Regions from separate parts of the Paenibacillus sp. ALJ109b genome, predicted to be linked through region 1. Evidence: riboswitches for the same ligand, from Rfam matches in the RefSeq annotation. Region 1 holds a riboswitch; the other holds the start of a gene.
The links. A riboswitch is a leader RNA that binds a small molecule or an ion and turns the genes downstream of it on or off. The one in region 1 is predicted to bind glycine.
Positions count from the first base shown of each region.

Region 2: another riboswitch for glycine. It lies ahead of sdaAB (L-serine ammonia-lyase, iron-sulfur-dependent subunit beta); the one in region 1 lies ahead of gcvT (glycine cleavage system aminomethyltransferase GcvT).

Region 1 is NZ_JAAIFP010000013.1:90,157-93,557, reverse strand. It holds gene G3352_RS14975 (PTS mannitol transporter subunit IIBC) at 1-51, opposite strand, end outside; gene gcvH (glycine cleavage system protein GcvH) at 617-1,006, opposite strand; glycine riboswitch at 1,354-1,475, shown strand; glycine riboswitch at 1,479-1,579, shown strand; gene gcvT (glycine cleavage system aminomethyltransferase GcvT) at 1,776-2,912, shown strand; gene gcvPA (aminomethyl-transferring glycine dehydrogenase subunit GcvPA) at 2,909-3,401, shown strand, end outside.
Region 2 is NZ_JAAIFP010000019.1:183,491-186,891, forward strand. It holds gene G3352_RS19810 (YhgE/Pip domain-containing protein) at 1-160, opposite strand, end outside; gene sdaAA (L-serine ammonia-lyase, iron-sulfur-dependent, subunit alpha) at 411-1,355, opposite strand; gene sdaAB (L-serine ammonia-lyase, iron-sulfur-dependent subunit beta) at 1,345-2,034, opposite strand; glycine riboswitch at 2,146-2,287, opposite strand; glycine riboswitch at 2,292-2,415, opposite strand; gene G3352_RS19825 (MFS transporter) at 2,753-3,401, opposite strand, start outside.

The sequences.
Region 1 (3,401 bases):
GCCGACCCGTATTCCTCCGCTTTTTTCGGACTTTGCGTCCACTGAACTCATATTGAAAACCTCCTCAACATATTAAACCTTGATTCCACTGAATTTTGACAACGATGATCCAGACGAACGAAGGTATAAATCTGCAATAAATCTTAATTTACAACCATATCGTAAATGAAAACGGTATCTTCTACAACGAAATGAAAACCTACTTCCGTCATGAACGTTGATGACAAGATTTAAATTTAAAGGATTGTTCCATATTTAAACCTGTATATGGATCGAAAACTGTTATTCCCTTTCATGTATCATACCCACGAGTTGCCCCATTTTACTGACAAATGAAATTGTAAATTTATTCTATTTGGGCGAGCTGTTTCTACCTCATTAGAAATGATGATGAAACATGTTAGATTGATATTTATTCCATCTAATTCGTCGACTAACAACGGAAAAAGGCGCAATTACTTCATCCTGATTCAGATGAGGCAATTGCGCCTAAATATTTTCCGAATAAGCAATATCACCATTCGGAGCTATAATCAATCGATTCATTTTATTACGTTAAAAGGACTTTTACATCAAGCTAAAACTCTCTATCCAACCGGTGAATTGTACCTTATTATTATTCCGTATGTTTACGATACGCATCCGCGTTCATCAATGTGGAAAGTGCTGCTGTCAGGTCGCCCTCAACACGAATCTCGATCATCCAGCCTTCCTCATATGGAGAGTTGTTAACCAGCTCCGGGGAATCCTGCAATGCATCATTCACAGCAATAATCGTTCCACTGACAGGAGAAAACAAATCCGAAACGGTTTTGACGGATTCAATCGTTCCAATACCATCTTCCGCTTTTACATCCGATTCAAGGTCAGGCAATTCCACAAACACAATGTCACCCAGCTGATGCTGCGCGAACTCGGTAATACCAATACGTACGGTATCCTCCCCTACGGTCTGCACCCATTCGTGCTCTTCACTGTACAGGAAATCACTTTTCAATTCGCTCATCGATATCCGCCTCGCTTTTCATTAATGAGTGCATGCGTTTCTTTGACCTTAACCTTTTTCCCAGAACATAGCGTATGATATTTTCGATTCAAATGTCAAGATACCTCACAATTTATTTGTATTTCTTCCTTATATGTCTGTAACTCAAATGGACCCTCCCTACATATAATGGTGAATATTAGAAAAGTAAGCGCACTCTTTATAAATAAACGAACATTATATAATCAATAGCAAATATCATTCGGATTTTTTATTAATTTCTATGATATCGTTCTTGACATCAATAGTCGATTCAGGCTTTAATGAGAGTAGTAAATGTGTTTAATTGGTCTATGCAATACCCGCGGATGAATGTAAAGGGAGAGATTACCCTTGACACCGACTCAGGGTGTACATGCGGTAACGCCGAAGGAGTAAACCACCGACAAGCGGAGGTGAATCTCTCAGGCAAAAGGACTTTTACGGGACGCAACTCTGGAGAGCATCTAATCGCCCTGTGTGGGCGTTATGATCACCCAAGGGGAAACCTGCTGCATCAGGCGGCGGGGTAACTCTCAGGTACCAAGGACAGAGCCTAAGAATACAGCGTGCTTCTGGCATGCCGATTCTTTGGCCTGTCCTTTTCCTTTTTCCCAAAAAACGAAAACAGGTTATAGAGCGGCGCTGCCTATAGCGTCCTTACCTTACTTTTATAATAAAATATGATGCCAGATTCATTGATCCATGGTTATACACTCGGCCGGTTGACGGCCCATGACGAGGTGATTGGATGTCCGATTTGCTTAGAACCCCACTCTTTCCACTCTATCAGCAATATGAAGGCGTACGATGCATTGATTTTGGTGGCTGGGAGCTCCCGGTACAATTCAGTGGAATTCAGAAAGAGCATGAAGCGGTGCGAGAACGTGCCGGATTGTTTGATGTATCCCACATGGGCGAATTCACAGTACAAGGTGAACACTCAGAAGCTTTTTTACAGCACATGACCACCAATGATGTAACAACACTCGTTCCCGGTCAGGCCCAATACACGTTAATGTGTTATCCGGATGGCGGCGTGGTCGATGATCTGCTGATCTATAAACTGAAAGACCAGCATTATATGCTGGTGGTTAACGCCTCCAACATCGACAAGGACTGGGCATGGCTGCAACAGCACATGATGCCAGGCGTAACGATGTCCAATGATTCGGATCAAACGGCGCTTCTTGCTCTGCAAGGTCCGCTGTCAGTGGATATTCTCAGAACGGTGACAGACATCGATGTGTCTTCAATTGAGCCTTTCCGCTTTGTGGCAAATGCGAAGGTATGTGGCGTTACATTGCTGTTATCCCGCACCGGTTATACGGGTGAAGATGGCTTTGAGCTCTACGTTCCTACGGAACAAGCCGCTGCGGTTTGGAACGGATTGATGCAAGCGGGAGAAGGTCACGGACTCGTTCCGACAGGACTGGGTGCCCGGGATACGCTGCGCTTTGAAGCCAAGCTGCCCCTGTATGGACAGGAATTGTCTGCAACCATCTCACCGCTAGAGGCTGGCGTTGGCATGTTTGTGAAGCTAAATGCAGGACCGTTTATCGGACATGAAGCCTTGTTGCAGCAAAAAAATGATGGGCCTGCCCGCAAGCTGGTCGGCATCGAAGTACTGGAGCGCGGCATTCCTCGTCCTCATTATCCAATTTACGCCGAAGGCGTGCAGATTGGTGAAGTGGCCACAGGCACCCAATCGCCTACGTTGAAACGCAATCTGGGGCTGGCCTTGATCGACAGCAAATATGCTGCACTGGGTACCCCGCTGGAGATTGAGATTCGTGGCAAGAAACTAAAAGCCGAGGTTGTAAAGACCCCTTTTCATAAACGGACACGTGCGCCAAAGACACCTACTCAAGGAGCTGATCAAGCATGAGCAAGCATCGCTACATTCCCATGACCGAGCAGGATCAGAATGCCATGCTGGCAACCATCGGCGTGGAAACGATTGAGGATCTGTTCCATGACATTCCACAGGAGATTCGATATCAGGGTGAACTGCCTGTTTCCTCCAAACTCGATGAATATGCACTGACACGTCATATGTCGAAGCAAGCGGCAGCGAATGCCAACTTCGAGACACACGCCAGTTTCCTGGGTGCAGGCATTTATGATCACCACGTTCCCTCCGTCATTAATCATGTCATCTCCCGTTCCGAGTTCTATACCGCCTATACACCTTATCAACCCGAGATCAGCCAAGGAGAATTGCAGGCGATTTTCGAGTTTCAATCCTACATCTGTGAGTTGACAGGTATGGCTGTAGCCAATGCCAGCATGTACGATGGTGCAACTGCATTTGCGGAAGCAGGCAATCTGGCCGCAGCGGCAACCCGCCGCAAACAACTGATTGTGTCACGTACCG
Region 2 (3,401 bases), on a different contig from region 1:
CGATGGTCACTGCAAGCTGATTCATCCGTGCATTGACCTGATCATACCCACTAAGCCAAATGGTATTAAAAAAAACCTGGAACAGTACGGCTGTAATTAACCCGACCACTGTAGCTCCATTTTTCAAAAACAGAAGACTCGTTTGAAAAACACTTTTCATGTTATCCATCTCCTTAAATTATATAACTTCTTCTCAGCTTTATATATCGCATTGATATATGACAACAAATAATATATCTAATCGATATATATTCGTCAATACCTATTTTTCTTGTGGGAACAGCAAAAAAGCCGATACGCTTCTTCACTAGGAAGAATTCGTATCGGCTTTTCGTATCATGATGGGAGCACATCACCTTTTTTTATATTAAAAGGCACACCAAGTTAAAATTGATTTCAGGCCAAAGGCGTTATGCCTTGGCTTCTGGTTCATTTTCAGCAGGAGACTCAGCTTCAACCTCAGGCTCAGCACGCTTCGCCTTTGGTTTAGCAAGCTTCTCCATCATTTTCCGTCCTGTCGGTGTTTGGGCAAGCCCACCTTGGGCCGTTTCACGGTGCCTGCTCGGCATCGCACTCCCCACTTCCAGCATGACATCAATGACTTCGTCAGAAGGGATAGCACTTCGTACGCCGGCCAGCGCCATGTCGGCCGCAGCCAAAGCAGTTACGGCACCCAGTCCATTACGCACGATGCAAGGGATTTCCACGAGGCCTGCTACGGGATCGCAGATGAGTCCTAGTGTATTTTTTAACGCGAGGCCAACCGCATGAACCACTTGCTCCGGCGTCCCTCCACGCAGCTCCACCATGGCTCCAGCGGCCATACCGATAGCAGAACCCACTTCAGCCTGACAACCACCCTCGGCACCCGAGATAAATGAGTTGTTGGCAATGACATAACCGATCGCTCCCGCACAGAACAGACCGTTCACCAGGTGCTCGTCACTCCAGCCAAAACGCTCTTGGGAGCTGATAAATACACCCGGAATGATGCCGCAGGAGCCGGCTGTCGGTGTCGCTACGATCCGGCCCATGGAGGCATTCACTTCCGATACACAAAGGGCATATGCCATGGCCAATGCAGAGGCATCTCCAGAACAAGTCTCGCCTTTACGAATGTACTCAGCCATTTTTTTGCCGTCTCCACCAGTCAAGCCGCTGCGTGATGTCGTATCTTCTGTCAGCCCTTTGTGTACAGCTTCCTTCATCACCTGATAGTAATCCGACATCTGCTGCACAACATCCGCTTCAGGAATATTCGTCTCCTGAACCTGCTCTTCGATCATCAGCTCGGCAATGGTCTTAGACTCTGCTGTACAGATAGTATTCAGTTCATGTAGATGTTTAAACCGCATCAGGCTCGACCCCTCTCTTCAAATCAATCACGCGAATGTCCAGCATATGATCCAGCGACCGCAGACGGTTCAACATCTCAGGATTCGGCGCACCATCCATCTCCATCGCTGTCAGTGCTTCACCATCCCGGGCTTTCCGATCCACTTGCATGTACCCGATGTTCACCCCGGACGAACTGATCGTGGAAGTTACGGAAGCGAGCACCCCTGCTTTGTCCGAATGTCGCAGTACAAGTGTGGGGAACTCTCCGCTGATCTGTACACGAAAATCATTCAATGCATGCACCGATACACTACCTCCGCCAATGGAAGCACCGATTAGTGTGCATTGACGGTCTCCATGCCAGAGTTCAATCTTGACCGTATTCGGATGAGGAGCAGGCAGGCCGCTTGTAAAAAACTCTACCTCCATACCCGCTTCCTCTGCATATTGTTCTGCATCCGGTATACGCGGATCATCAGTCACATAATCAAGCAGGCCACCGATCAACGCAAGATCCGTACCATGCCCCTGATACGTATCAGCAAACGAGCCATACAGAGTTAAACGGGCGCGTTCAGGCGTGCATCCCAGCCACTGACGGGCAATTCGCCCCAATCTTGCCGCTCCAGCCGTATGTGAACTTGATGGACCTGTCATGGACGGACCAATAATTGAAAAAACGTCTTTAAAACGCATCGCAAACCCTCCATTTATAATCGTCATTTTCATCCAGACGTACACCCATAATGTTCCTTTATTACTGAATGATGACATAAGAAAAGGACAGAAGAAGGCCCTAGGCCCTCTCTCTGTCCTCGATACCTGAGAGTTTCATGATAAGCAGCGCGGCGAATCGATGCATCCCTGTATTCACAGGTGATGTCACCCTGCACACCGTGCTGCTTGACCATATACCCCTTGGGTGGCGCAGTTCGCGCACTCTCCAGAGTTGCGTCCAACGATGGTACATTTACCTGAGAGATTAACTGCTGCGCCGGGTGCGCAGCAGCTTGCTCCTTCGGTGCCCGACAGCTGCCTTTGTACTCGACATGCCCAGGTCTCTCCCGCTCGCTATCATTCGCTGTATGGAACCATTCTGATCTTGTACCAGAACGATAATTGAAGTTTTTAATACTTTCTCATTAAGATTAATCGACCGGAAGATCAGTGTCAACAAACTTAACGATTTCTTTCTGAATAATTGTTTTTTTCCATTTTATACACAAGATAAACTGAACAACTGTAAACTTTCATCACATGAATGTGTTAATGCGTTTCATCTCGAAAGCGTATACATTTTTCATTTTCGATTAGCCAATATCTGTGTTTAATACTATTTATGTTATGTTCCGTTGAACTGTTCGGGTATTCAGGCAACCATTATTCTGTACTAGAATTGCCTTATTTCTGCCTGTTATCCCACCATCGCCTTGGACTTCGCCGGTTCATCGTAATACCTGCTTCGGGAAGGAAACATGCTCGTCACCCACAATCCCAACGCAGCTAACAGCATGACCCCAGATACAACTGTATATACCATACGAAGTGACAACTGCTCTGCCACTACCCCTGCAATCAAAATGGAAGCCACCTGCAGCAGACTTAACACAAGACCAAGTACACTACTCATTCTCCCCATCAGATCGACAGGGATATTATTTTGATAAAAGGTAATCAGGCCGGTATTCGCCAGTGCGGAGCACAGACCGAGCAGAATAAAGGCAACAGCCGCCAGTTCAAACGAGAATGAACGGGCGAACAGGAAATAACCAAGCGCAACCAGAAGTACACCGCCACCCATCATGTGACGGATCGGCAAATGTTTGGCGAACATCCAAACTAGCATGGAACCTGCCAAATAACCGATTCCGGTGACACTCATTAATGCTCCGTACTGCGATTCAGGCAGGTTCATTACCTGACGGATAAACACCACTTCCTGAGCATCCAGCGACATGCCGACGACCAGAATAATCTGGAACAGGGCATATATACTGACTACGTAGCCCGACTTCCGGCTGAAGCTCAGTACAGCTCTCCAATCCTGGGCAATCATTTGAGGC